3 regions of the Streptomyces sp. NPDC044064 genome follow, and region 2 is predicted to be linked to each of the others. Evidence: predicted binding sites of a transcription regulator. Region 2 holds the regulator's gene; each other region holds the start of a gene.

Region 1 (9,595 bases), on a different contig from region 2:
CCCCGCGAAGCCGCCATCGCCGCGTACATCGACCGCCTACCCGACGGCGCTGACATCTCCGTCAAAACGCTGGCCAAGACGCTCCCGTACGGCCAGTGCGCGCTCCGTACGGCGCTCAACCGCATTCAGGCGGCAGGGCACTTGAGGCGAGGCCGGGAACGGCTGGAGACCGACTCGGGCGGCTCGCGCTGGATCACCCGATCGTGGTGGTCCCGTACCGCGCGCGACGATGCCTGGTGGGCGGCGTTCACGCGCGGCAACGTACCGGAACCGGAGCAGCCGCCGGACGAACGCGCCCGCCCCACCCGCTCCCGCGCCCACATCCTCCTCGCCGCCCTGGGCCGTACGGCCCCGGTCCTGTCCCTCTCCGCCGCCGACTGCGCGGCGCTCGCCCCGCTGGTGGAGGAGTGGTTCGCGCGCGGGGCCACCGAGGAGATGCTGCTGGCCGCGCTGACCGCGGGGCTGCCGACGCCCGTGCACAGCCCGGCGGCCCTGCTCCGCCGCCGGTTGACCGACAAACTCCCGCCGGAACCACCCGCCCCACGCCCGCCCCGCCGGGTCCTGGAGTGCACGGAGTGCGGGGTACCGGGGCGCCCGGAAGCACTGCCGGGGGGCGTGTGCAGCGGCTGCCGAGGCGAACGCGCTCCCTCGCACCCTCGTACGCCCCTGCCCGCCCCCGCAGTCCACGCCCGCGTGGGCGAGATCCGGGCTGCCATGTCCGTACGACGACGCGAAAGGACACCCGCATGACCGCTCCTACGGTCCGGCGACACCACCCCGGGGCACGATGGAGGGGAGGAGGCGACGCCATGACCCCCAGCACCGCCGAACGCCCGCAGATGCCCATCGAGGACTTCGAGGACCTCGCCGCCGCAGCCCCTGAGCACGTGCGCCTCGAATTCGTCGACGGCCGGGTCCGTACCAAGGACCCGCTCAGCGTCGAGGACTTCGAGGAGCTGGAACGCCGGGCACCGGAGACCGTCCGGCTTGAGTACATCAACGGAAAACTAGAGGTCAAGGCGATGCCGGACGGCAAGCACCGTTCGATTTACGTGTGGCTGGTGCGCCAGTTCCTGCTCCACCGTCCCGACCTTGATCTCGCGCCCGAGTCCGGGGTCAAGGCCGAGGCGTACCGCAAGGGACGTGCCCGCACCGACGCGGCACTCGCACCCGTGGATCACTTCGTCGAAGACGGCGAATGGTCCGAGGCCAACGGCATCCTGATGGCTCTGGAGATCACCTCCCGCGACCACGACACCAACCAGCGCGACCGCATCGACAAGCCCATCGGCTACGCGGAGGCCGGTATCCCGGTCTACCTCCTCGTCGACCGCGACAACTGCACCGTAGTCGTGTACAGCGAGCCCAAAGACGGCCACTACCGTCAGTCCCCCTCCTACCCCTGGGGAGCAGTCGTCGAGCTTCCGCCGCCCGTGAGCATCACCCTCGACACCGAACCGCTGAAGAAGTACGCCTACTGAAACGCCCGAGGGCGGCACCCCCAGCCAGAAGCTGGAAGCACCGCCCTCGGTCCGAAGGACAGGCGATCAACCGTCAGGTCGATCAGAAGTCCATGTCACCGCCCGGCATGCCGCCCGGAGCGGCCGCAGCGGCCTTCTCCGGCTTGTCGGCGATGACGGCCTCGGTGGTGAGGAACAGCGCGGCGATGGAGGCGGCGTTCTGCAGGGCAGAGCGGGTCACCTTCGCCGGGTCGATGATGCCCTCGGCGACCAGGTCGACGTACTCGCCGGTCGCGGCGTTCAGGCCGTGGCCCGGGGTCAGGTTGCGCACCTTCTCCACCACGACACCGCCCTCGAGGCCGGCGTTGACGGCGATCTGCTTCAGCGGGGCCTCCAGGGCCAGCTTCACAGCGGCGGCACCGGTGGCCTCGTCGCCCTCGAGCTCCAGCTTCTCGAAGACACCGGAGGTCTGCAGCAGGGCCACGCCACCACCGGCGACGATGCCCTCCTCGACCGCGGCCTTCGCGTTGCGGACGGCGTCCTCGATGCGGTGCTTGCGCTCCTTGAGCTCCACCTCGGTGGCGGCACCGGCCTTGATGACCGCGACACCGCCGGCGAGCTTCGCCAGGCGCTCCTGCAGCTTCTCGCGGTCGTAGTCCGAGTCGCTGTTCTCGATCTCGGCGCGGATCTGGTTGACCCGGCCGCCGACCTGCTCCGAGGAGCCGGCACCGTCGACGATGGTGGTCTCGTCCTTGGTGATGACGACCTTGCGGGCGCGGCCCAGGAGGTCCAGGGTCGCGTTCTCCAGCTTGAGGCCGACCTCCTCGGAGATGACCTCGCCGCCCGTGAGGATGGCGATGTCGCCGAGCATGGCCTTGCGGCGGTCACCGAAGCCCGGAGCCTTTACGGCGACGGACTTGAAGGTGCCACGGATCTTGTTGACGACCAGGGTCGACAGGGCCTCGCCCTCGACGTCCTCGGCGATGATCAGCAGCGGCTTGCCCGACTGCATGACCTTCTCGAGGAGCGGGAGCAGGTCCTTGACGGAGCCGATCTTGGAGTTCGCGATGAGGATGTACGGGTCCTCGAGCGACGCCTCCATGCGCTCCATGTCGGTCGCGAAGTAGGCGGAGATGTAACCCTTGTCGAAGCGCATGCCCTCGGTGAGCTCGAGCTCCAGACCGAAGGTGTTGCTCTCCTCGACGGTGATGACGCCTTCCTTGCCGACCTTGTCCATGGCCTCGGCGATCAGCTCGCCGATCTGGGTGTCGGCGGCGGAGATGGACGCGGTGGAGGCGATCTGCTCCTTGGTCTCGACGTCCTTCGCCTGCTCCAGCAGGGCGGCGGAGACGGCCTCGACGGCCTTCTCGATACCGCGCTTCAGAGCCATCGGGTTGGCACCGGCGGCGACGTTGCGCAGGCCTTCCTTGACCAGGGCCTGGGCGAGCACGGTCGCGGTGGTCGTACCGTCACCGGCGACGTCGTCCGTCTTCTTGGCGACTTCCTTGACCAGCTCGGCGCCGATCTTCTCGTACGGGTCCTCGAGCTCGATCTCCTTGGCGATGGAGACACCATCGTTGGTGATCGTGGGGGCGCCCCACTTCTTCTCGAGGACGACGTTGCGGCCCTTGGGGCCGAGCGTCACCTTCACGGCGTCCGCGAGCTGGTTCATGCCGCGCTCGAGGCCGCGCCGCGCCTCCTCGTCGAACGCGATGATCTTGGCCATGTGAAGTGGTCCCTCCAGGACTGGGGGTGATTCCTTCGGACCGCGCCCGCGCCCGCGACGGACGGCTCGCCGACCTGTGGTTCCTTGCCCCACCTGGCCTGCGGGCCTCACCGACCCGGTCCTTCTTGTCACTCTCACCTTCAGAGTGCTAACGCCAATGATTAGCACTCGACCCCCCCGAGTGCAAGCGCCTCGGGCATGCCGGAGGGGGCGCTCAGCCGCGCGCGAACAGGGACCCCGGGCACGACGAAGGGCCCGTACCCCAGGAGGTACGGACCCTTCGAAGATGAACAGAAGAACGTCGCTGTCAGTCGACGCGTGCCTCAGCTGGTCGCCAGCCGGACCATGTCCGCCTGCGGGCCCTTCTGACCCTGCGAGATCTCGAAGTCGACCCGCTGCCCCTCTTCCAGGGTGCGGTAACCGTCCATCTGGATCGCGCTGTAGTGGACGAAAACATCCGCACCACCGTCGACCGCGATGAAGCCGTACCCCTTCTCCGCGTTGAACCACTTGACGGTGCCCTGAGCCATGCCTAACTCCCCTATTACTGGCCCTTGCACAGATCCACACTTCGCGGACCCGGGTCAGACCTCACCCCCCATTGGTCGGGGGCGTGCGCCGGAACGCGTCGACCGCGGCTGAATGTATCTGTCCAACTGCCCTCTGCAACAGGTCAATCGGACGAGAATTCTGGACGAGCGCGATCCGGAATCTGCCGAGAATTCGCCCGAATTCAGGGCAAGTCGGGCTATATAAAAGGCGCAAAAGGCGCATACTCCGCGTGTACTTTGGCTGCTTCTCACCGGGCGTAAGGCATGATTCCGGGGCTTGCGACCCGCAGATCCGGCACGCGTTCCCCAACCTTACCGCGCTCAATCACACAGAATGGCCCCCTCCGCTTCTCTCACGGAGGAGGCCATTCGATGAACATTCAGTAACCGCGGTTACCGAAGGTAATGGTCCACTTTTGATCAGCCGCCGGCGACGGCGGGAATGATGGAGACACCGGCACCGTCCGGGGTCGCCGTCTCCAGCCCCTGCTCGAAGCGGACGTCGTCGTCGTTGACGTACACGTTGACGAAGCGGCGCAGCTTGCCCTGGTCGTCGAGAACCCGGGCCGCGATGCCCGTGTGGTTCTTCTCCAGGTCCTGGATCACCTCGGCGAGGGTCCCGCCCTCGGCGGCGACCTCGGCCCGGCCGCCCGTGTAGGTGCGCAGGATGGTGGGGATGCGGACGGTGACGCTCACGATGAAACCTCCGGTCAGGCGGAACGAAAGGACGGGGTAGGACGAGGTCCCTAGACGAGCCCCGCGTCGCGGAACGACTCGAGGGTGGGACGGATCGTCGCGGTGAGCCCCGTACCCGCCACCGCGTCCAGCGTCTTGAGACCGTCACCGGTGTTGAGGACGACCGTCGTCAGGGCCGGGTCCAGCACACCGTCCTCGATCAGCTTCTTCGTCACGCCGACCGTCACGCCGCCGGCGGTCTCCGCGAAGATGCCCTCGGTCCGGGCCAGCAGCTTGATCGCGTCCACGACCTGCTCGTCCGTCACGTCCTCCACCGCGCCACCGGTACGGCGGGCGATGTCCAGGACGTACGGGCCGTCGGCCGGGTTGCCGATCGCCAGCGACTTGGCGATGGTGTTCGGCTTCTGCGGGCGGACCACGTCGTGACCGGCCTTGAAGGCGGTGGACACCGGCGAGCAGCCCTCGGCCTGCGCACCGAAGATCTTGTACGGCCGGTCCTCGACGAGCCCGAGCTTGATCAGCTCCTGCAGACCCTTGTCGATCTTCGTGAGCTGGGAGCCGGAGGCGATCGGGACCACGATCTGGTCCGGGAGCCGCCAGCCGAGCTGCTCGCAGATCTCGTACGCCAGGGTCTTCGAGCCCTCCGCGTAGTACGGCCGCAGGTTGACGTTGACGAAGCCCCAGCCCTCGCCGGCCGGGTCACCGATCAGCTCGGAACAGAACCGGTTCACATCGTCGTAGTTGCCCTCGATGCCGACCAGCTCGCCGCCGTAGACCGCGGCCATCACGACCTTGCCCTGCTCCAGGTCGTGCGGGATGAACACGCAGGAGCGGAAGCCGGCGCGGGCGGCGGCGGCGCCGACGGCACCGGCGAGGTTGCCGGTCGAGGAGCAGGAGAGCGTGGTGAAGCCGAAGGCGCGCGCCGCCTCCAGGGCCTGGGCCACCACCCGGTCCTTGAAGGAGTGCGTCGGGTTGCCGGAGTCGTCCTTCACGTACAGCCCGCCGGTGACACCCAGCTCGCGGGCCAGGTTGTCGGCCTTGACGAGCTTGGTCCAGCCCGGGTTGATGTTGGGCTTGTCGGCCACGTCGGCGGGGACGGGCAGCAGCGGCGCGTAACGCCAGATGTTCGCGGGGCCGGACTCGATACGCTTGCGCAGCTCTTCGGTGTCGTAGGCGGCGAAGTCGTAGGCGATCTCCAGCGGACCGAAGCACTCCTCGCAGGCGAACACCGGCCCGAGGGGCACCCGGTGACCGCACTCGCGACAGCTCAGAGCTGTGGCGGGGCCGAGGTCTACGGTGGGATTGCTGGTGCTTGCAACTGTCTGCACAGCCATGGAGGCGAGGCCCTTTCTCCTCATCTTCCTCACGACGCATCTCGCCGTGAGACGGATTTGGCACCTTCCCTAGCCGGGAGCCTCGCTGGAGAACGAGAACCGACTGGAGGGTTGCCGGGGCTTCATCGGGCCGTTTCCCTCTGCCCCTCTGGATGAGCTGTATGTGGTTGTCAACGCTCGTTGACCCTGACATGCGATGGTCACCGGCGTTGTTCAAGACTGTAACCGAAGGCCAGGACAGTTGAGATAGTCGTCCGAACCGCGAGATGGATCACACGGTCACGCCATGTGATCACGACAGTGAGGAGCCGCAGACCGTGCTGGAAGAAGTCGAGCGCTGGCTGGCCACCCGCTCCTGGTCCGTGACCGATCGTCCGCTCCACCGGATACTCGCCGCCAAGCAGCGCACCGGTCAGTCCGTCTCCGTCGTCCTGCCCGCGCTGAACGAGGAGGAGACGGTCGGCGACATCGTCGCGATCATCCGTCACGACCTCATGCAGCAGGTCCCGCTCGTCGACGAGATCGTCGTCGTCGACTCCGGGTCCACCGACCGCACCTCCGAGGTGGCCGCCTCGGCGGGCGCCCGGGTCGTCCACCGCGACGAGATCCTCCCGCGCATCCCGGCCGTCCCCGGCAAGGGCGAGGTGCTGTGGCGCTCGCTGCTGGTGACCGGCGGGGACGTCATCTGCTTCATCGACGCCGACCTGAAGGAGTTCTCCTCCGACTTCGTCTCCGGCATCGTCGGCCCGCTGCTCACCGAACCCGGCGTCGACCTGGTCAAGGCGATGTACGACCGCCCGCTCGGCGGCGCGACCGGACAGGGCGGCCGGGTCACCGAACTCATGGCCCGTCCGCTGCTGAACATGCACTGGCCGCAGCTGGCCGGTTTCGTGCAGCCGCTCGGCGGCGAGTACGCGGCCCGCCGCTCGCTGCTCGAACAGCTCCCCTTCCCCGTCGGCTACGGCGTCGAGCTGGGCATGCTGGTCGACGCCGTGCACCTGGTCGGCCTGGACGCCCTCGCCCAGGTCGACGTCGGTGTGCGCAAGCACCGCCACCAGGACGGACAGGCGCTGGGCCGGATGGCCGCGGCGATCTACCGCACGGCACAGCTCAGGCTCGCCCGCGGACACCTCGTACGGCCGTCCCTCACCCAGTTCGAGCGGGGCGAGGACGGGTTCGAGCCACGCACCTACTCGGTGGACACCGAGGAGCGGCCGCCGATGGCGGAGATCGCGGAGTACGCGGCGCGCCGGGTGGCGTGAAGGGCGCACGAGAACGGCTGTATACAGCCCCCTTCCGGGGCAGACCGTACGTTTGAGCGTTTCCGGGCCGGGCTAGGTTGAGGCGTATGGCTTCCACCCACGGTGCTGAGGTGCTGGTCGCGTCCAATCGCGGCCCGGTTTCGTACGAGGTCCTCGAGAACGGCTCGCTGCGTGCCAGACGGGGCGGCGGCGGGCTGGTCTCGGGTCTGTCGGCCATCGGGCCGGACACCAACGCGGTATGGGTGTGCGCCGCGCTGGGCGACGGCGACCGCGAGGCGGTACGGCGCGCGGGCGGCGGGCTGCTGCCGGCCGAGGAGACCGGCGGGCAGCGGGTGCGGATGCTCGACATCGACGCGACCGTGTTCTCCGACGCGTACAACGGCATCGCCAACTCGGTGCTGTGGTTCGTCCACCACATGCTGTACCAGACGCCGCTGGAGCCGGTCTTCGACGCGGAGTTCCGGCGGCAGTGGGCGTCGTACGAGGCGTACAACCGCGCCTTCGCCGAGGCGCTGGCCGAGGAGGCGGCGGACGGCGCCGCGGTGCTCATCCAGGACTACCACCTGGCCCTCGCCCCCCGGATGCTCCGCCGGCTCCGCCCCGACCTGCGCATCGGCCACTTCTCGCACACCCCGTGGGCCCCGCCGGACTACTTCCGTCTGCTGCCCGACGACATCGCGGCCGAGCTGCTGACCGGCATCCTGGGCGCGGACCGGGCCGCGTTCCTGACCCAGCGGTGGGCGGACGCGTTCACCGACTGCTGTCACGCGGTGCTGGGCCCCGGCATCCCGTCCGGGACCCGGATCGGTGTGCACGGGCTCGGCGCGGACGCGGACTTCCTGCGCGAGCGGGCGCACCGGACGGACGTGGACGAGCGGATGGCCGCGCTGCGGGAGGAGATCGGCGAGGGGCGCCGGACGATCGTCCGGGTGGACCGCACCGAGCTGTCCAAGAACATCGTGCGCGGCCTGCTGGCGTACCGGCAGCTCCTGGAGGACCACCCCGAGTGGCGCGAACGGGTGGTCCACCTCGCCTTCGCCTACCCGTCCCGGCAGGACCTCGCCGTCTACCGGGAGTACACGGCCGAGGTGCAGCGGGTGGCGGAGACGATCAACTCCGTGTACGGGACCGAGGGCTGGACGCCGGTCGTGCTGCACGTCAAGGACGACTTCGCCCGCTCCCTGGCCGCGTACCGGCTCGCGGACGTGGCGCTGGTGAACCCGATCCGGGACGGCATGAACCTGGTCGCCAAGGAGGTGCCGGTGGTCTCCGAGGAGGGGTGCGCGCTGGTGCTGTCGCGGGAGGCGGGGGCGTACGAGGAGCTGGGCGAGGACGCGATCGTGGTGAACCCGTACGACATCGGGGGCACGGCGAACGCGTTGCACGAGGCGCTGAGCCTGCCGGCGGGTGAGCGGGCGGAACGCTCGAAGAGGCTCGCCGTGGCCGCCACGGCGCTGCCGCCCGCCCAGTGGTTCCTGGATCAGCTGGGCGGACTGGAGCGGTAGCGGGTCAGGGCATGCGTGCTGCCAGGGCTCGCAGGAGGGCCACGACTCCCTCCGGGCCGTCCACCACCACGTCCGCCCGTTCCGCCAGTTCCGTGACCTCGGTGCTGCCGCTGCAGACCAGGAGGCCGGGGACGCCGTCGGAGCGGAGCTTGTCGACGGCCGCGTAGGCGGGGAGGTCGCCGAGGTCGTCGCCGACGTAGAGGACGGACCCGGCTCCGGTGGCGCGGACGTGGTCGAGGAGGGCGACGCCCTTGTCCATGCCGGGCGGGCGGAGTTCGAGGACGAGCCGGCCGGGCTCGACGATCAGTCCGTGGCGGGTGGCGAGGTCGGCGAGGGGGTCGTGCAGGGCATCGAACGCGGCCTGCGGGTCGTCGGCGCGGCGGGTGTGCACGGCGATCGCGCGCCCCTTCTCCTCGATCCAGGTGCCGTGCCCGGCCCCGGTCTGCTCCAGGAGGCCCGGCAGCTCGGCGCGGACCTCGGCCACGCCGGGGTGGGGCGGAGGTGCGGTGACCGTGTCGGACGCGGCCTCCCAGCGTTCGGCGCCGTAGTGCCCGAGGACGACGAGGTGTTCCAGGCCGGGGGTGCCCGCGAAGCCGCCGTGCCTGACCGCCACCTCGGCGGGTCTGCCCGTGATCACGGCCACCGAGGCGACCTTGGGGGCGAGGACGGCCAGCGCGGGGACGGCGTCCGGGTGGGCTCGGGCCTGTTCGGGGTCGGCGACGATGGGGGCCAGGGTGCCGTCGAAGTCCAGGCCGATCACCGCGGTGCGGGGCCTGGCGAGCAGCGCGGCGAGTCCGTCCCGTCCGGCCTGGGTCACCGGGGTCGGCAGAAGGTCCATACGGCGACAGTATCCAGGGCGGGCCCTGGTCACTCCTGGCAGCAAAACCTCAGCGCTCCGAGCGGCGTGCCTCCCGGACCCGGCGCAGACGGTTCACCGTCACCGGGTCCAGGGCCAGGGCCCGCTCGTCGTCCAGCAGGGCGTTGAGGAGCTGGTAGTAGCGGACCGGGGAAAGGCCCAGTTCCTCGCGGATGGCCCGTTCCTTCGCGCCGGGGCCGGGGAA
Region 2 (9,595 bases):
TCCGCCCGTGCGCTGGTGCGCGCCGCCTTCGCCGAGTGGGCCGGCCGTGGGCTCGTCGACCCGGTGAGGTCCGCACGGCTGGCCGACGACGCCACGGCCGTCGTCAGCGAACTCGTCACCAACGCCGTCGTCCACGCGGGCACGGAGGTGGAGGTCGACTGGCGCCTGGAGGAGTCCGGCGCGTTCGTGGTGGAAGTGCGCGACCACCACCCGGCGCGCGCGCCGCGCGACCCAGCGCGCGGCGAGGCGCCGTACGACACCCCCGAGTACGGGCGCGGCCTGCGCCTGGTCGCGACCCTCGCCGAGTCCTGGGGCGTCACCTACCGCACCGGCACCAAGACGGTGTGGGCGCGGCTGTGCGCCGACGGCGGGGAGGACCCGGACGGGCACGCACCGGCCCACACCCTGGCGGCCGCCGAGGCGCTCGCGCCGCAGCCGCAGCGTCCCGGAGCCGACCGGGACTGGCTCGGCCGGGGCGCGCTGTCCTTCCTCGCCGAGGCCTCCGACCTGCTCGCCGGGCAGCTGGACGAGAACCTGGTCACGGCCCTCACCGGCCAGCTGATCGTGCCCCGGCTCGCCGACTGGTGCGCCGTGTGGCTGGAGGACGAGGCGACCGTGCGCGGCGGCGACGGCGGCGCGCCCACGCGTGTCTGGCACGCCAGCGAGAACCGCATCGAGGAGCTGTCCCGCGCCCTGGAGAAGGATCCGCCCTGCCCGCGGGACGGGACGGGGCTCTCGCCGTTCGAGCAGAGCCGGGAGTGGGGGAGGTCCGGCCCGGAGCCGTACCCGTGGCCCGGTGACGCGCTCGGCCCGCAGGACGTCCACGGCGCGGCGCTGGCGTACCGGCTGATCGCGGGTGGCCGCCCGCTGGGCACGCTGGTCATCGGGCGCTACGGGCTGCTGAGCTTCCCGGACGAGGTCACCGGGCTCGTCGAGGATCTCGCCCGCCGGGTCGCCCTGGCCATCGGTGCCGCCCGCCAGTACGCCCGGCAGGCCACCATCAGCGCCGTCCTGCAGCGCGGCCTGCTGCCCGGCGCGGTCGCCGAGATCCCCGGAGTGAGCAGCGCGCTCGTCTACGAGCCCTGCGACAAGGGCGGCCCGAGCGGCGACTTCTACGACCTGTTCCCGGCGGGCGACGGCCGCTGGTGCTTCGCCATCGGCGACGTGCAGGGCAAGGGCCCGGAGGCGGCGGTCGTGATCGGGCTCGCCCGCCCCTGGCTGCGACTGCTCGCCCGCGAGGGCTACCGGGTCGCCGACGTCCTCGACCGGCTCAACCAGCTCCTGCTGGACGACGCCACCGAGGCCGCCGACGCGGCCGCCCGCGCGCTGGTGGCCGGCGGGGCCCGGCCCGTGGCCCCCGGGGACGGCCCGCAGACCCGGTTCCTGTCCCTCCTGTACGGCGAGCTGACCCCGCACGACGGCGGCGTCCGCTGCACCCTCGCCTCCGCCGGACACCCCCTGCCGCTGCTGCTGCGTCCCGACGGCGACGTGCGCACCGCCGCCCGCCCGCAGACCCTGCTGGGCGTCGTGGAGGACGAGACCTACACCAGCGAGACCGTCGAGCTGGGCCCCGGCGACAGCCTGCTGTGCGTGACCGACGGGGTGACCGAGCGCCGTTCCGGCTCCCGCCAGTTCGACGACGGCGACGGGCTCGCGCGGGCCCTGTCCGGCTGTGCCGGCCTGAGCGCCGACCTGATCGCGGAAAGGATCCGTCGTCTGGTGCACGACTTCGGCGGCGGCCTGCCGGAGGACGATCTGGCCCTGCTGGTGCTTCAGGCGGAGTAACCGGCGGCGTACGGGACAATGGAGGACATGCCTTCCGCACTTCCCGACGGCGAGCCGGTCCCCGACGACGGCGCGCTGCCCGCCACCGCGCTCGCCGGCGCCACCGACCGACCCCTCGGGTTCTATCTGCACGTCCCGTACTGCGCGACCCGCTGCGGCTACTGCGACTTCAACACGTACACCGCGACCGAGCTGCGCGGCACCGGCGGAGTACTCGCCTCCCGGGACAACTACGCGGACACCCTGACCGACGAGATCCGCCTGGCCCGCAAGGTGCTCGGCGACGACCCGCGCGAGGTCCGTACGGTCTTCGTCGGCGGCGGTACGCCGACCCTGCTGGCCGCCGACGACCTGGTGCGGATGCTCGGCGCGATCCGCGACGAGTTCGGTCTCGCGCCGGACGCGGAGATCACGACGGAGGCGAACCCGGAGTCGGTCGACCCGGCCTACCTCGCCACCCTGCGCGAGGGCGGCTTCAACCGGATCTCCTTCGGCATGCAGAGCGCGAAGCAGCACGTGCTGCGCGTGCTCGACCGCACGCACACCCCGGGCCGTCCCGAGGCATGCGTGGCGGAGGCGCGGGCCACGGGCTTCGAGCACGTCAACCTGGACCTGATCTACGGCACGCCGGGGGAGTCGGACGACGACTGGCGGGCCTCGCTGGACGCCGCGCTGGGGGCGGGGCCCGATCACATCAGTGCGTACGCGCTGATCGTCGAGGAGGGCACGCAGCTCGCCCGCCGGATCCGCCGGGGCGAGGTTCCGATGACGGACGACGACGTCCACGCCGATCGCTATCTGATCGCCGAGGAGATGCTGTCCGCGGCCGGCTTCGACTGGTACGAGGTCTCCAACTGGGCCACCTCGGAGGCCGCCCGCTGCCTGCACAACGAGCTGTACTGGCGGGGTGCGGACTGGTGGGGCGCCGGGCCGGGGGCGCATTCGCACGTGGGCGGGGTGCGCTGGTGGAACGTCAAGCACCCGGGTGCGTACGCGGCGGCGCTGGCGTCGGGCCGCTCACCGGGCGCGGGCCGGGAGCTGCTGTCCGACGAGGACCGCCGGGTGGAGCGCGTCCTGCTGGAGCTGCGGCTGCTGGAGGGGGTTCCGCTGTCGCTCCTGAAGGAGGAGGGGCTCGCGGCCTCCCGACGGGCCCTGGCGGACGGCCTGCTGCAGTCCGGTCCGTACGAGGAGGGACGAGCGGTGCTGACGCTGCGCGGGCGACTGCTGGCGGACGCGGTGGTGCGGGACCTGGTGGACTGATCGTCGGGCTGGGTACAGTTTCCGGCCGTGGTCTCTGACAGACGGCCGGATCCGGACGCCACCGTGGTGCGGTACGGGCTGCGGTGGCTGCTGTGGACGCTGCCCCTGGTGGTGTTGCTCGGCGGTGTGGGCGTGCTCGGCCTGCTGCTCGTGATCGACCAGGGATTCCACCTCGTCGCCCTGTTCTGCCTGCTCGGCCTGGTCCGGGCCGGGTTCGCGCTGCGCACCGTGCTGCGGTGGCGCGGACTGGTCACTGCCCTCGACGCGAACGGGTTCTGGGTCCTGCGGCGCGGGAAGGCCGTGCTGTTGCCCTGGGACGCGCTGGCCGGGGTCGGCCTCCACTGGACACGTGTCGGCCGCAGGCTGGTCCACACGGTGGAGCTGTGCCCCCGCGGTGACATCGACCGTGACGACCCGTTGCTCCGGGAGTTCGTCCGCGACACGGCGCCACTGCGCGAGGGGCTGCCCCGGCTGCGCCACCGCTTCGACGTACGGCACTTCTTCAGCGTGTACGACCGCGCGCTCCGCCGCTGGGCGCCGCCCGAGCTGTGGTTCGGGCGCGTCGAGCAGCCCGGCTCCCACCTGCGGTAGCCGGACCGCGCCGGCCACCGGCAGCGCATCCGCGAGCCGCCGCCGGGCTCACTCGGCCGGGGCAGTGACGAAGTCGATCAGTTCCTCCACCCTGCCCAGCAACTCCGGTTCCAGATCCTTGTAGGACCGCACCCGCGACAGAATCCCCTGCCACACCGCCCCCGTGTTGTCCGACGGCCACCCCAGCGCCCTGCACACCCCCGTCTTCCAGTCCTCCCCGCGCGGCACCCGGGGCCAGCCGGGAATCCCCAGGGGCGAGGGCTTCACGGCCTCCCAGATGTCGATGTACGGGTGACCGACCACCAGCGCGTGCTCGCTCGTCACCGACTCGGCGATGCGCCACTCCTTCGTGCCCGGGACGAGGTGGTCCACGAGCACGCCCAGCCGCGCGTCCGGCCCGGGCCCGAACTCCGCCACGATCGCCGGCAGGTCGTCCACGCCCTCCAGGTACTCCACGACCACGCCCTCGATGCGCAGGTCGTCGCCCCACACCTTCTCGACCAGCTCGGCGTCGTGCCGGCCCTCGACGTAGATGCGTCCGGCGCGGGCCACCCGCGCGCGTGCGCCCGGGACGGCCACCGAACCGGACGCCGTACGGGTGGGCCGCACCGGCCCCGAGGCGGGCCGCACCAGGGTGACCACCCTGCCCTCCAGCAGGAAGCCGCGCGGCTCCAGCGGGAACACCCGGTGCTTGCCGAAGCGGTCCTCCAGCGTCACCGTGCCCGCCTCGCAGCGGATCACCGCGCCGCAGAAACCGGTGCCGGGCTCCTCGACCACCAGGCCGGGCTCCGCCGGCACCTCCGGCACCGGTTTGGGCTGCTTCCACGGCGGGGTCAGGTCCGGTGAATACACACGAGGGCGCGGGCCCGAAGGGCCCTCGTTGGAAGGGCGGTGGCGGGAGACGGGTGGGCGCATTCGGATGACGATAGGAGAAGCCGCCGACCTGCACTCACGACACGCCGAAACGCGCTGCCAGCTCGTCGCGTTGCCGTCGTACGAACGCCGCGTCGACCACCGCACCGTGACCGGGGACGTACAGAGCGTCCTCGCCGCCGAGTGCGAGTAGCCGGTCCAGGGCGTCGGGCCAGCGGGACGGTACGGCGTCCGGGCCCGCCTGGGGTTCGCCGGACTCCTCGACCAGGTCGCCGCAGAAGACGATCTCCGCGGCCCCGGGGGCCGAGCCGGGGACGAGGACCGCGAGATCGTGGGCCGTGTGGCCGGGGCCCACGTTGGCCAGCAGCACCTGCCGGCCGTCGCCGAGGTCCAGCGTCCACTCGCCCGAGACCAGGTGGCGGGGAGCGGCCAGGGCGGCGACGGCCGCGTCCGCGTCCGCTTCCGGCAGTCCGTGCCGGACCGCGTCCCGGCGCAGCTCCTCGCGTTCGTACGCGAACACCGCGTCGGTGCCCACCGCCGCGTACGTCCGGGCCCCGGCGAAGGCGGCCGTGCCGAAGACGTGGTCGAAGTGGGGGTGGGTGAGCGCGAGATGGGTCACACCGTGCCCCGCCAGCTGTTCCGCCCACGTCCGCAGCCGCTCGCCCTCGGCCGGGCTCGACCCGGCGTCCACCACCAGCGCCGTACCGGCCCCGAGAACCAGGCCCACAGTGCAGTCCCAGCCGGGCAGCCGGCACCGCCCCACCCCGGGCGCCAGCCGCTCCCACCCCAGCTCTTCCCAAGTCACCGTCATACCGCGACGCTAGCGGTACGGCAGGACCGACCTTGCCCAGTGAGTACCCCACGCCCGTACACTTGGCTGGGGAAGGCTGGCACTCGAACACGCAGAGTGCCAGGCGGGCGACCGGAAGAGCCGAGGGAGCGACATGCTGGAGGTGCGCGCGGATGCTGAGTGAACGCAGGCTTCAGGTGCTGCGCGCCATCGTCCAGGACTACGTGGGCACCGAGGAGCCGGTGGGCTCGAAAGCGCTCACCGAGCGGCACAACCTCGGAGTCTCTCCGGCGACCGTGCGCAACGACATGGCGGCCCTGGAGGACGAGGGGTACATCGCCCAGCCGCACACCAGTGCCGGGCGCATCCCCACCGACAAGGGCTACCGGCTGTTCGTCGACAAGCTCGCGGGCGTCAAGCCGATGACCGGCCCCGAGCGCCGGGCGATCCAGAACTTCCTGGAGGGCGCCGTCGACCTGGACGACGTCGTGGCACGCACGGTACGGCTGCTCGCGCAGCTGACCCGGCAGGTCGCCGTCGTGCAGTACCCGTCCCTGACCCGGTCCACCGTGCGGCACGTGGAGCTGCTCTCACTCGCCCCCGCGCGGGTGATGCTCGTGCTGATCACGGACACCGGCCGGGTCGAGCAGCGGATGGTCGACTGCCCTGCGCCCTTCGGTGAGGCGTCCCTGGCGGACCTCAGGGCCCGGCTGAACAGCCGGGTCGCGGGCCGCAGGTTCACCGATGTGCCGCGCCTGGTCGAGGACCTGCCCGAGGGCTTCGACGTCGAGGACCGCGGTACGGTCTCCGCAGTGCTCTCCACCCTGTTGGAGACACTGGTCGAGGAGAACGAGGAGCGGCTGATGATCGGCGGCACCGCCAATCTCACCCGCTTCGGACATGACTTCCCCCTCGTGATCCGGCCAGTGCTGGAGGCCCTTGAGGAGCAGGTCGTGCTCCTCAAGCTCCTCGGCGAGGCGAAGGATCCGGGCATGACCGTGCGCATCGGGCACGAGAACGCCCACGAGGGACTCAACTCCACCTCCGTCGTGTCGGTCGGCTACGGTTCGGGCGGCGAGGCGGTTGCCAAGCTCGGCGTGGTCGGACCGACCCGCATGGACTACCCGGGAACGATGGGAGCGGTACGCGCAGTGGCACGGTACGTCGGACAGATCCTGGCGGAGTCGTAAGTGGCCACGGACTACTACGCCGTTCTCGGCGTGCGCCGCGACGCGTCGCAGGATGAGATCAAGAAGGCGTTCCGTCGGCTCGCGCGCGAGCTGCACCCGGACGTCAATCCGGATCCGAAGACCCAGGAGCGGTTCAAGGAGATCAACGCCGCTTACGAGGTGCTGTCGGACCCGCAGAAGAAGCAGGTCTACGACCTCGGCGGCGACCCGCTCTCCCAGGCGGGCGGCGCCGGAGCGGGCGGCTTCGGGGCCGGTGGCTTCGGCAACTTCTCCGACATCATGGACGCGTTCTTCGGTACGGCGTCGCAGCGCGGCCCGCGCTCGCGCACCCGGCGCGGCCAGGACGCGATGATCCGCATCGAGGTCGAGCTGGACGAGGCGGCCTTCGGGACGACCAAGGACATCCAGGTCGACACCGCGATCGTCTGCAACACCTGCAACGGTGAGGGCGCCGCTCCCGGCACGTCCGCCCAGACGTGTGACATGTGCCGCGGCCGCGGTGAGGTCTCCCAGGTGACCCGGTCCTTCCTGGGCCAGGTCATGACCTCCCGCCCCTGCCCCCAGTGCCAGGGCTTCGGCACGGTCGTGCCGACCCCGTGCCCGGAGTGCGCGGGCGACGGCCGGGTCCGCTCCCGGCGCACGCTCACCGTCAAGATCCCGGCCGGTGTCGACAACGGCACCCGCATCCAGCTGGCCGGCGAGGGCGAGGTCGGCCCCGGCGGCGGTCCGGCCGGTGACCTGTACGTCGAGATCCACGAGCTGCCGCACTCGACCTTCCAGCGGCGCGGCGACGACCTGCACTGCACGGTCACGATCCCGATGACGGCGGCGGCCCTGGGCACCAAGGTGCCACTGGAGACCCTGGACGGCATGGAGGAGGTCGACATCCGGCCCGGCACCCAGTCCGGCCAGTCGATCCCGCTGCACAACCGGGGCGTCACGCACCTGCGCGGCGGCGGCCGGGGTGACCTGATCGTCCACGTCGAGGTCACGACCCCGACCAAGCTCGACCCCGAGCAGGAGCGACTGCTGCGCGAGCTGGCGAAGCTGCGCGGTGAGGAGCGTCCGCAGGGACAGTTCCAGCCGGGTCAGCAGGGGCTCTTCTCGCGGTTGAAGGACGCTTTCAACGGGCGCTGACGCCGGCTGGAGCGGCGGCCGGGGGTCCGGGGGTCGTCCCCCGGACAGGCACAGTCAGCCGGGTCAGCAGGGGCTCTTCTCGCGGTTGAAGGACGCCTTCAACGGGCGCTGAGCCATCGGCCGCGGGGTGCTTCGGTACCCCGCATGCCGGTGGCCTATGCCGCGGGAAGCCCGGATTCGGACTTGTTCGGAGGACGTGACAACATGCCGTCATGTCCTCCGCACTGACCGATCTCTTCCCCCACCCGATCGTGCAGGCCCCCATGGCGGGCGGTGTCTCCGTCCCGCAGCTCGCCGCCGCCGTGTCCGAGGCGGGCGGTCTCGGTTTCCTCGCCGCCGGCTACAAGACCGCCGACGGCATGTACCAGGAGATCAAGCAGCTGCGGGGGCTCACGAGCCGGCCGTTCGGTGTGAACCTCTTCATGCCCCAGCCCGAGTACCCCGGTGCAAGCACCGGCTCCACCGGAGCGGCCAACGCCGCGCCCCCGTCCGGCGCCGTAGAGATCTACGCGCACCAGCTGGCCGGTGAGGCCGCCTGGTACGAGACCGAGCTGGGCGACCCGGACAGCGGCCGGGACGACGGCTACGACGCCAAGCTCGCGGTCCTCCTCGACAACCCGGTGCCGGTGGTCTCCTTCCACTTCGGCGTCCCCGGCCGGGACGTCCTCGACTCCCTGCGCCGGGCCGGAACCCTCACCCTGGTCACCGCCACCAGTGCAGAGGAGGCCCTCGCCGTCGAGCGGGCCGGCGCGGACGCGGTGATCGCACAGGGTGTGGAGGCCGGCGGCCACCAGGGCACCCATCGGGACATCCAGGAGAGCGACGGCTCCGGCATCGGCCTGCTCTCCCTGACAGCCCAGATCCGGGAGGCCGTGAACATCCCGGTCGTCGCGGCCGGCGGCCTCATGCGCGGCAGCCAGATCGCCGCCGTCCTCGCGGCCGGCGCGAGCGCGGCCCAGCTGGGCACGGCGTTCCTCGCCACCCCGGAGTCCGGCGCCAACGCCCTGCACAAGCAGGCGCTGACCAACCCCCTGTTCGCGCGCACCGAGTTGACCCGGGCCTTCTCCGGCCGCCCGGCGCGCGGCCTGGTCAACCGCTTCCTGCGCGAGCACGGCCCGTACGCCCCCGCCGCGTACCCCGAGATCCACCACCTGACCTCACCGCTGCGCAAGGCCGCCGCCAAGGCCGGTGACGCCCAGGGCATGGCGCTGTGGGCGGGCCAGGGCCACCGGATGGCCCGCGAGCTGCCTGCCGGGCAGCTGGTGGAGGTACTCGTCGGCGAGATCGATGCGGCGAGGACAGCGTTGTCGGGCGGAGGTGACGGGCGATGACGGCTCCGGTCTTCGTCGTCGAGCACTTCCGCTCGGACGGCTACCGGTACGTCCTGGACGGGCCCGAGGGGCGGCACGCCGTCTCCGTGAAGCGGCTGCAGCCCGGTGAGGAGGTCGTCCTCACCGACGGCGCCGGGCGCTACGCGGAGTGCGAGGTGATCGGAGCCGAGGGCAAGGACCGGCTGATCGTCCACATGACCTCGGTCTCCGAGGAGCCGGAGCCCGCCCCGCGCATCACCGTCGTCCAGGCCCTGCCCAAGGGCGACCGGGGCGAGGTCGCCGTCGAGACCATGACCGAGGTCGGCGTCGACGCCATCGTGCCCTGGCAGGCGGCTCGCTGCATCACCCAGTGGAAGGGCGACCGCGGGCTGAAGGCCCTCGGCAAGTGGCGGGCCACCGCCCGCGAGGCCGGCAAGCAGTCCCGCCGGGTCCGCTTCCCCGAGGTCGCGGACGCGGCGACGACCAAGCAGGTTGCCGCACTTCTCGCCGAAGCCGACTTCGCCGCGGTCCTGCACTCCGACTTCGAGCACGGCAGCGCACCGCTCGCCACCGCCGAACTCCCCGCCGAGGGAGAGATCGTGCTGGCGGTGGGGCCCGAAGGCGGTGTCTCCCGCGACGAGTTGGCACTCTTCGAGGAG
Region 3 (9,595 bases), on a different contig from region 2:
AGGCTGGTACGGAATCGTCACCTGTGCGGTCGACCGTCTCGGACGCCTGCCCGAGCGCTTGTGTTTTCAACCGCCTCCGCACTCTCAACGACGGTCACTCGAAAGAGTTACGGGGCTGCGTGCCGTCTTCGGCACTCTACGTGAGGGCACCGACACGGTGCAGACATGCCCAACAGACCCTCAAGTTTTCATCACAACCTATGCCCCATTTAGCCGTTTTTGCTCCCGTTTCTCAGTGTCTGGAGCTAGATTCGCAATGAGTCATATTTTCATCTCCTTAGACCGGAGATGTACGGTCGATGGCACCGTATCCGCCCAGAACGGCTACAAGGGGTCACGTAATGGCAGATTTCTCCCGCCTTCCCGGACCGAACGCGGACCTGTGGGACTGGCAGTTGCTCGCTGCCTGCCGCGGGGTGGACAGCTCGCTCTTCTTCCACCCGGAGGGCGAGCGCGGGGCGGCTCGGAGCGCTCGCGAGAACTCGGCCAAGGAGGTCTGCATGAGGTGCCCGGTCCGTGCGGAGTGCGCGGCGCACGCACTGGCGGTGCGCGAGCCGTACGGCGTCTGGGGCGGCCTGACCGAGGACGAGCGCGAGGAGTTGATGGGGCGGGCGCGCAACCGGCTGGTGTCGGCATCGACGACCAGCGGGGGCTCCGCACCGCACGCATGAAGGAACGTTTCTGCGATAACTCGGCACGCGGGCACGCGCATGCGTGCCCGTGATCCTTCAGAGGCCGCCCCTCATCCGGAGACCCCGGCCGACCGGCGTCACCGCCGCCCGGCCGACCGGGCGAGCTGCTCGAGCGTCGCCGCCACGGCCTGCACCTGTGCCAGGTCGGGCAGGGTGAGAGCGACGATCTGCCGCCGTACCGCGGGTTCCAGCGCCACCGTACGCACGCCCCGGGGCCGCACCGAATCCACCGCGAGCTGCGGCAGTACGGCGACGCCGAGGCCCGCGCCGACCAGGCCGACCACCGCCGGATAGTCGTCGGTCGCGAAGTCGATGCGGGGTGTGAAGCCCGCGCTCTCGCACACCTCCACCAGCTGGCCGCGACAGCGCGGACACCCCGCGATCCAGGGCTCCCGGGCCAGCTCCCCGATGGCGACGGACTCCGCGCGCGCGAGCCGGTGCCGTTCGGGCACCAGGGCGACCAGACGGTCGGCCAGCAGGGGCCGTACGACGAGGTCGTCCCACTCCTCGGCGACCGCCGCTCCCTCGTAGCGGAAGGCGAGCGCCAGGTCGCAGTCGCCCTCGCGCAGCAGCTCGACGGACTTGGGGGGCTCGGCCTCCTCCAGCGAGACGCGGGTGCCGGGGTGGGCGGCGCGCAGGGCGGCCAGGGCGGTGGGGACCAGGGTGGAGCTGCCGCTCGGGAAGGAGACCAGCCGGACCCGGCCGGCCCTCAGGCCCGCGATCGCGGCGACCTCCTCCTCGGCCGCGGTGAGCCCGGCGAGGATTCCGGAGGCGTGCCGGACGAGGGCCTCGCCGGCCTGGGTCAGACGCATCTCGCGGCCGCTGCGGACCAGCAGCGGGGTGCCGACCGAGGACTCCAGAGCCTTCATCTGCTGGCTGACGGCGGGCTGGGTGCAGCCCAGCTCGCGCCCGGCCGCCGAGAAGGAACCGGTGGTGGCGACTGCACGCAGGACGCGGAGATGACGGGCCTCGATCACCCCCCGAGCATAAGCCTGGCTTGGACATGGCGCCTCATACTGCGTCGACGCTTTGGGGTGCGGTCCCGTACCGTGCGAAGCATGAAGCTTCTCTCGGTCAATCTGGGCCGCCCGACGCCGGTGCCGTACACGGACCAGGCGGAGGGTGTGACCGGCATCGACAAGCGGCCGGCGGACGGGCCGGTAAGAGTGGCGGCTCCGGGGCCCAAGGGCGTCGGCGGGAGCGGACTGGCCGGGGACGCGGTGTGCGAGCTGCGCCACCACGGCGGCTACGACCAAGCGGTGTACGCCTTCGCGCGCGAGGACCTCGACGACTGGGAGCGAGCGCTGGACAGATCGTTGGCCAATGGCTGCTTCGGCGAGAACCTCACGACGGAGGGCCTGGACGTGTCCGGGGCGCTGATCGGCGAGCGCTGGCGGATCGGGTCCGAGGTGGTGCTGGAGGTGACGTCGGGGCGGATTCCGTGCCGGACGTTCCAGGGCCATCTGGGCGAGCGGGGCTGGGTGAAGAGGTTCACCCGGAAGGGCGCGACGGGTGCCTACCTGAGGGTGATCGAACCGGGTGAGATCCGGGCGGGCGATCCGATCGAGATCGTGCACCGGCCGGACCACACGGTGACGGCGGCGATGCAGTTCCGCGCCGTCACCACCGAGCGGGAGCTGCTGCCGCAGCTGCTCGTGGCGGGCGAGGCGCTGCACCCCGAGACGCTGGCCGCGGCTCGCAAGTACGTCGCCGGACAGGGCCGCTGAGGGGCCGTCACGGTCAGCGGACGCCGTCGCTCCGGGTCACTACCCTTGGGCCATGACAACGGCTCTGATTACGGGATCGACCGCGGGAATCGGTGCCGCGTTCGCGCGGCGGCTGGCGGCTGACGGGCATGACCTCGTCCTGGTGGCCCGGGACGCCGGACGGCTGCGCGAGCAGGCGACCGAGCTGCACGACCGGCACGGCATCGAGGCGGAGGTGCTGAGCGCCGACCTCGCCGAGGACAAGGGCATCGAGGCGGTGGCCGAGCGGCTGAGCGACCGGAAGAACCCGGTCGACCTGCTGGTCAACAACGCCGGCTTCGGCAACAAGGGCCGCTATCTCGAAGTGTCCATGGCCGACGAGCTGAAGATGCTCAAGGTGCACTGCGAGGCGGTGCTGCGGCTGACGTCGGCGGCGTCCGAGGCGATGCGCGAGCGCGGCCGCGGCGGCGTGGTGAACGTCGCCTCGGTGGCGGCCTTCGTGCCCCGGGGCACCTACGGCGCGTCGAAGGCCTGGGTCGTGCAGTTCACCCAGGGCGCGGCGAAGGACCTGGCGGGCAGCGGCGTGCGGCTGATGGCGCTGTGCCCCGGCTTCGTGCGCACCGAGTTCCACCAGCGGGCCGGGATGGGCACGGACAACATCCCGGGCTGGATGTGGCTGGACGCGGACAAGCTGGTCGCGGCGGCCCTGGCCGACCTCGCGCGCGGGAAGACCCTGTCCATCCCGGACCCCCGGTACAAGGCGCTGATGGGCCTGGTGAAGGTCGCCCCGCGCGGGCTGATGGGCGGCATCAGCTCGAGGACGGGGCGCAAGTACGGGCCTCAGTAGGACGGGTGGCGTCCGCGTTCCGGTGGGAAAATGGGCCTGACGGATCCGGACCCAGGGGGCCGGGAGGCGGCGCCATGACGTTCGTACAGCTCATCGACTGCAGGACCAGCCGGATCGACGAGATGAACCGGCTGATGGACCAGTGGGTCGAACAGACCAAGGGGAAGCGGACCGCGACGCATGCGGTGGTCGGCAAGGACCGCTCGGACGCGTCGCACGTCATCGAGATCGTGGAGTTCCCCTCGTACGAGGAGGCGATGCGGAACTCGAACCTGCCGGAGACCGACCGGATCTTCCGGGATCTGGTCGCCCTGTGCGACGAGATGCCCACGTTCACGGACCTGGACGTCGTGCGCGACGAGCCGTTGTACGCGGCCCAGGCGCGCCGGTTCTTCGACACCGTCGCGATACAGGGGCCGTTGCCCGCGCTGAACGATCTGATCGCGGAGCATTACCACGACCACGATCCGGCCAACGAGCAGGACCAGCTGGGGCTGGACAACATGCGGCGTGAGATCGAGATGTGGCGGAACGCCTTCAACTTCACGTTCACGGTCGAGGACCAGATCACCCAGTCGGACCGGGTCTGCACCCGCTGGAGCTGGAACGGCATCCAGACGGGCGAGTTCATGGGTCTGCCCAACACCGGCCGGCAGGTGTCGATGACCGGTACGACCGTCTTCCGGTTCGACCACGACGGCAAGATCTGCGAGTCCTGGTGGCAGTACGACCGGCTGGGGCTGCTGGGGCAGTTGGGCGCGCTGGACGAGCTGGAGAAGTAGGGCGCACGGCAGCGGGGCGCACGGCGAAGGCCCGGCACCCCCCCGGGGTGCCGGGCCTCGGTGCTGAGGTGCCTCAGTGGGCGTGGCCGTGGCCGTGGCCCGCCTCGGCCGGCTCCTCTTCCTTCTTCTCGACGACCAGGGTCTCGGTCGTGAGCAGCAGGGAGGCGATGGAAGCGGCGTTCTCCAGGGCGGAGCGGGTGACCTTGACCGGGTCGATGACGCCGGCCTTGACCAGGTCGCCGTACTCGCCGGAGGCGGCGTTGTAGCCGTTGCCCTTCTCCAGCTCCGCCACCTTGGAGACGATGACGTAGCCCTCGAGGCCGGCGTTCTCGGCGATCCAGCGCAGCGGCTCGACGGCGGCGCGGCGGACGACCGAGACACCCGTGGCCTCGTCGCCGTCCTTGCCGAGGTTGCCCTCGAGCACCTTGACGGCGTGGACCAGCGCGGAGCCACCACCGGAGACGATGCCCTCCTCGACCGCGGCGCGGGTCGCGGAGATGGCGTCCTCCAGACGGTGCTTCTTCTCCTTCAGCTCCACCTCGGTGGCGGCGCCGACCTTGATGACGCACACGCCGCCGGCCAGCTTCGCGAGGCGCTCCTGGAGCTTCTCGCGGTCCCAGTCGGAGTCGGTGTTCTCGATCTCGGCCTTGATCTGGTTGACCCGGCCGACGACGTCCTCGGAGTTGCCGGCACCGTCGACGATGGTGGTGTCGTCCTTGGTGACCGTCACGCGGCGGGCGGAGCCCAGCACGTCCAGACCGGCCTGGTCGAGCTTGAGGCCGACCTCCTCGGAGATGACCGTGGCGCCGGTGAGGACGGCCATGTCCTGCAGCATCGCCTTGCGGCGGTCGCCGAAGCCGGGGGCCTTCACGGCGACGGCGTTGAAGGTGCCACGGATCTTGTTGACGACCAGGGTCGACAGGGCCTCGCCCTCGACGTCCTCGGCGATGATCAGCAGCGGCTTGGAGGCACCCGCCTGGATGACCTTCTCCAGCAGCGGCAGCAGGTCCTGGATCGAGGTGACCTTGCCCTGGTTGATGAGGATGTACGGGTCCTCGAGGACCGCCTCCATGCGCTCCTGGTCCGTCACGAAGTACGGCGACAGGTAGCCCTTGTCGAAGGCCATGCCCTCGGTGAAGTCCAGCTCCAGACCGAAGGTGTTGGACTCCTCGACGGTGATGACACCGTCCTTGCCGACCTTGTCCATCGCCTCGGCGATGAGCTCGCCGACCTGCTGGTCCTGGGCGGACAGCGCGGCGACGGCGGCGATGTCGGACTTCTCCTCGATCGGGCGGGCCGACGCGAGCAGGTCCTCGGAGACGGCGGCGACGGCCGCGTCGATGCCCTTCTTGAGGGCGGCCGGGGAGGCACCGGCGGCGACGTTCTTCAGGCCCTCGCGGACCAGCGCCTGGGCCAGCACGGTGGCGGTGGTCGTACCGTCACCCGCGATGTCGTTGGTCTTGGTCGCCACCTCCTTCACCAGCTGGGCACCGAGGTTCTCGTACGGGTCCTCGACCTCGACCTCGCGGGCGATCGTGACACCGTCGTTGGTGATGGTGGGAGCGCCGAACTTCTTGTCGATGACGACGTTGCGACCCTTGGGGCCGATCGTCACCTTCACCGTGTCGGCCAGCTTGTTGACGCCGCGCTCGAGGGCGCGACGGGCGTCCTCGTCGAACTTCAGGATCTTCGCCATGACAGCGGCAGCCCTCTCGGAAATCTGTGGGTGAAAAAGAACTGCGCCCCGGGCGCCCGGCTTCTTATGTGGTCGCGGGGGCCAGGGGCGCAGTCGGAAGCAACTGAGTGCTCGAGGCGATTACTTCTCGATGATCGCGAGAACGTCGCGAGCCGAGAGGACGAGGAACTCCTCGCCGTTGTACTTCACCTCGGTGCCGCCGTACTTGCTGTACAGGACGACGTCGCCGACCTTGACGTCGAGCGGAAGGCGCTCGCCGTTCTCGAAGCGACCCGGGCCCACGGCGAGGACGGCGCCCTCCTGGGGCTTCTCCTTCGCGGTGTCCGGGATGACCAGGCCAGAGGCGGTGGTCTGCTCGGCGTCGAGCGGCTGGACCACGATGCGGTCCTCGAGCGGCTTGATGGCAACCTTGGAGCTGGTGGTCGTCACGATCCGACCTCCCCCTTCGGAGATCTCACGGGGTTTAACTGTCTGAGGTGGCGACCAGGTCGATCCGTCGTCGCGGGTGCCGGACCTGCCCGTCGCGCGTTGGCACTCTCCAGGGGGGAGTGCCAGAGCCGAGACTATGACCGCGATTAGCACTCGGTCAAGCGGAGTGCCAATGCCGTGCGGCGCGTCGGCCGTTTGACGGCCTGAACGGCCTCGTCCTCGAACGCCGGACGGGCCGCCGGTGCCGGCCGGCACCGGAAGGCACGGCTACAGGTAGTCCTCGAGGCGCCCGACCGTCAGCCCTCGTGACTGGACCCGCCGCAGCAGGCGTGCCGTGCGTTCCTTGAGCGCGGGGCCCGTGGCCTCGTCGGGGCCGACGAGGACGATGTCGCCCGGGCGCAGGTCGTGTTCTCCGCGCGTGTAGGCGATGCCGTCGGAGGTCATGGCAGCGCGCCACAGGACGAGGGTGGAGATGCCGCAGTCACCGGCGGCGCGCAGCGTCGTGGCGTCGTACGTGCCGTAGGGCGGACGGAAGAGGTGGGGGCGGATGCCGAAGCGGGACTTGAGTTTGTCCTGCTGGCCGCAGATCTCGGCGCGCTGGCCGGCGTAGGGCAGTCCGGGCATCGCCGGGTGGTCGAGGGTGTGGTTCTCGATGTCGGCGCCGACCGCACGCAGGCGGGCGAAGTGGCCGTAGCCGGGGCCGACGACGCTGTCGGTGAGGAAGAAGCTGGCCGGCAGTCCGAGGTCGCGGACCATGTCGACGAAGCGCGGATCGCGCTCGGCGCCGTCGTCGTAGGTGAGGAAGACGACCTTGTCGGTGGTGGCGACGTGGTCCACGACGCGGGGCGGGGAGGCGCCCGCCCCGTGGGCCGTCAGGGGGCGGACCCGGTGGTGGGGCGGCGTGGCGAGCGGGGCGGCCAGGCCCCAGCGGCGGTACGCCTGACCGACGGCCGGGCTGGGCTTCCGTACGCCCTGGGCCGCCCGTTTGCCGAGGCGTTCGATGGGGTCGACCGACTGTGCGCAGCCCGCGAGGAGGAGGGCCGACGCGAGGACGGCGGCCAGCCCCGACCGGACTCCTCCCGGGCCGCGCCCCGGTCGCCCCCGGTTCCTCACAGGTAGTCCTCCAGGCGCGCCACGGCGTACCCCTCGCGCGTGACCTTGTTCAGGAACCGGCGCATGTCGTCGACCATCGTGCCGTCCCAGTCGCTGCGGCCGCGGAAGTGGGTGAGCACGATGTCGCCGGGGTGCAGATTCCTGTCGTCCTCGCGGTACTCCCAGTGGTCGACGAAGACCTCCTCGTCCCAGATCGGCGCGTACTTGATCCCGCAGGACTTGGCGGCGCGCAGGGTGTCGCCGTTGTAGTTGCCGTAGGGCGGGCGGAAGACGGTCGGCGCCTTTCCGAACTGCCGCTTCATGACGGCCTGCATGCCGCAGATCTCGTCCTTCTGCTCCTCGTAGGACAGTCCGGGCAGATAGGGGTGGGTGAGGGTGTGGTTGTTGAGGGTGTGGCCCTCGGACTGCATCCGGCGGAAGTACCCGTAGTCGTCCTTGACCAGGTAGTTGCTGAGGAAGGCCGTGTAGGGGATCTTCAGGTCGCTCATCATGCGCAGGAACGCCGGGTCCTTCTCGGCGCCGTCGTCGATGGTGAGGAAGACGACCTTCCGCCGGGTGGGGACGGTGGTGAAGACCGGGGGGAGGTTCTCCTCCTCCTGGCCGTCCACCTCGAAGCCCGCGCGCGCGGTGATCTTCGGTTTCACAGCCGGTGGCGCCGGGGGTCTCAGGGGGACCGTGTCGAGGTTCCAGTGCCGGGCGGAGGCGACCAGGCGGGCGTGTTCGGCGGCGAGGCGGGCCTGCTGGTCCGCCGGGCCGCCGTGGCCGGGGGCGCTCCGGGCGGCGGAGTCCGAACCCGGGGCGGAACAGCCGGAAACGAGGGCGGTGGAGGCCAGCGCGGCTGCCGCGCAGCGAAGGGCGACCTTCGGGATCAGTGCCCGACTTTTGTCATTTTGTACTACTACTCGCATGGTGTCGGATCCTTCCAGCCCCGGGCCCCCGCCCCGGTCCGACACCGCTGCCGGAGGCGCACCATCCACCGACTGGCCCACAATGACCCGGTGAACGACCTCGCCCTTCTCCTCACCTCCGAAGGCCGCGCCCTCCTCGACGAGGTGCGCGACACCGACCCAGCACAGGAGCTGGCCGTGGCCACCCGGCTGCGCCGCGAACACCCCGCCGAGCTGGTGTCGGCGGCACTGGGGCAGGCCCGGCTGCGGCAGCGGGCCGTGGCGAAGTTCGGAGCCGAGGACGCGCGGCGGATGTTCTTCACGCCGAACGGGGTCGAGCAGTCGACCCGGGCGAGCGTGGCGGCGTACCGGGCGGGCCGCATGCGGGAACTGGGCGTGACCTCGGTCGCCGACCTGTGCTGCGGGATCGGCGGCGACGCGATCGCGCTGGCCCGGGCCGGGATCCGGGTGCTGGCCGTGGACCGGGATCCGCGGACGGCGGACACGGCACGGGCGAACGCCGAGGCGCTTGGGCTCGCCGGGCTGATCGAGGTCCGGGAGGCGGACGTCACGGAGGTGGACACGGCCGGCTACGACGCCGTCTTCGTGGACCCGGCGCGCAGGGGCGGGCGGGGCAGGATCTTCGACCCGGAGGCGTACTCCCCACCCCTGTCCTGGGCGGTCGCCACGGCCCTCGGGGCGCCCCGCGCCGCCCTGAAGATCGCCCCGGGCATCCCGCACGAGGCGATTCCCGCCGAGGCCGAGGCCGAGTGGATCTCGGACGGCGGGGACGTGAAGGAAGCGGTGCTGTGGTTCGGCACCGGAGCGCCGGGGGCCGTTCGGGCCACGTTGCTGCCGGGCCCGCGCGCACTCCTCGGCCGGGGTCTGCCCGATCCCCGGGTGCGCCCCGTCGGGCGGTACCTGTACGAACCCGACGGCGCCGTCATCCGCGCCCATCTGGTCGCGGAGATGGCCGAGGAGGTCGGCGGCGGCCTGGTCGACGAGACCATCGCGTACGTCACCTCCGATGAACTGCACCCGACGCCGTACGCCTCGGCCTACGAGATCACCGACCGGCTCCCCTTCAACGTCAAGAAGTTGAAGGCTCTGCTGCGGGAGCGGGAGGTCGGCACGCTGACCGTGAAGAAGCGGGGGTCGGCGGTGGAGCCGGAGGAGCTGCGCAGGAAGGTCAAGCCGCAGGGGCCGGGCTCGGCAACGGTGTTCCTCACCCGGGTCGCGGGGGCCCCGACCATGCTGATCGGCGCCCCCGCGCAGTCACCGGCTACTGCCGGTGGAGCGTCCTGAGCGGCTCCAGGTGCGGGTCGCCAGTACGGATGGGAACAGAGTTACGAGAGGCACTCCGCCGCCCTGCCCATCAGCAGCGCGCGCTCCCGCTCGTTGCGCGCCAGCCCCGCCGCGCGCACGAACTCCTCGTGGGCCTCG

Evidence for each region. The regulator HrcA, encoded in region 2, represses chaperone genes, less so after heat shock. The targets are predictions, from matches to a motif close to TTNGCACTCNGNNNNNCNGAGTGCNAA.
Region 1: a site for HrcA is predicted at 3,348-3,374, ahead of groL (chaperonin GroEL). Genes of this name have one in related genera too.
Region 3: a site for HrcA is predicted at 6,299-6,325, ahead of groES (co-chaperone GroES). Genes of this name have one in related genera too.

Annotation. Positions count from the first base shown of each region.
Region 1 is NZ_JBWKFN010000021.1:6,967-16,561, forward strand. Features, by position in the region: gene AC07DS_RS29850 (hypothetical protein) at 1-750, shown strand, start outside; gene AC07DS_RS29855 (Uma2 family endonuclease) at 810-1,481, shown strand; gene groL (chaperonin GroEL) at 1,564-3,186, opposite strand; gene AC07DS_RS29865 (cold-shock protein) at 3,510-3,716, opposite strand; gene AC07DS_RS29870 (MoaD/ThiS family protein) at 4,158-4,433, opposite strand; gene thrC (threonine synthase) at 4,484-5,767, opposite strand; SAM riboswitch class I at 5,785-5,926, opposite strand; gene AC07DS_RS29880 (glucosyl-3-phosphoglycerate synthase) at 6,085-7,029, shown strand; gene AC07DS_RS29885 (alpha,alpha-trehalose-phosphate synthase (UDP-forming)) at 7,116-8,534, shown strand; gene otsB (trehalose-phosphatase) at 8,539-9,372, opposite strand; gene AC07DS_RS29895 (DUF3263 domain-containing protein) at 9,422-9,595, opposite strand, start outside.
Region 2 is NZ_JBWKFN010000002.1:295,230-304,824, reverse strand. Features, by position in the region: gene AC07DS_RS04445 (SpoIIE family protein phosphatase) at 1-1,785, shown strand, start outside; gene hemW (radical SAM family heme chaperone HemW) at 1,813-3,045, shown strand; gene AC07DS_RS04435 (hypothetical protein) at 3,073-3,636, shown strand; gene AC07DS_RS04430 (DUF3097 domain-containing protein) at 3,685-4,551, opposite strand; gene AC07DS_RS04425 (MBL fold metallo-hydrolase) at 4,586-5,320, opposite strand; gene hrcA (heat-inducible transcriptional repressor HrcA) at 5,473-6,489, shown strand; gene dnaJ (molecular chaperone DnaJ) at 6,490-7,626, shown strand; gene AC07DS_RS04410 (nitronate monooxygenase) at 7,839-8,957, shown strand; gene AC07DS_RS04405 (16S rRNA (uracil(1498)-N(3))-methyltransferase) at 8,954-9,595, shown strand, end outside.
Region 3 is NZ_JBWKFN010000003.1:35,228-44,822, reverse strand. Features, by position in the region: gene AC07DS_RS05710 (WhiB family transcriptional regulator) at 342-671, shown strand; gene AC07DS_RS05705 (LysR family transcriptional regulator) at 770-1,669, opposite strand; gene AC07DS_RS05700 (MOSC domain-containing protein) at 1,751-2,419, shown strand; gene AC07DS_RS05695 (SDR family NAD(P)-dependent oxidoreductase) at 2,472-3,245, shown strand; gene AC07DS_RS05690 (ester cyclase) at 3,320-4,027, shown strand; gene groL (chaperonin GroEL) at 4,101-5,723, opposite strand; gene groES (co-chaperone GroES) at 5,844-6,152, opposite strand; gene AC07DS_RS05675 (polysaccharide deacetylase family protein) at 6,420-7,265, opposite strand; gene AC07DS_RS05670 (polysaccharide deacetylase family protein) at 7,262-8,173, opposite strand; gene AC07DS_RS05665 (class I SAM-dependent methyltransferase) at 8,264-9,457, shown strand; gene AC07DS_RS05660 (RNA polymerase sigma factor) at 9,499-9,595, opposite strand, start outside.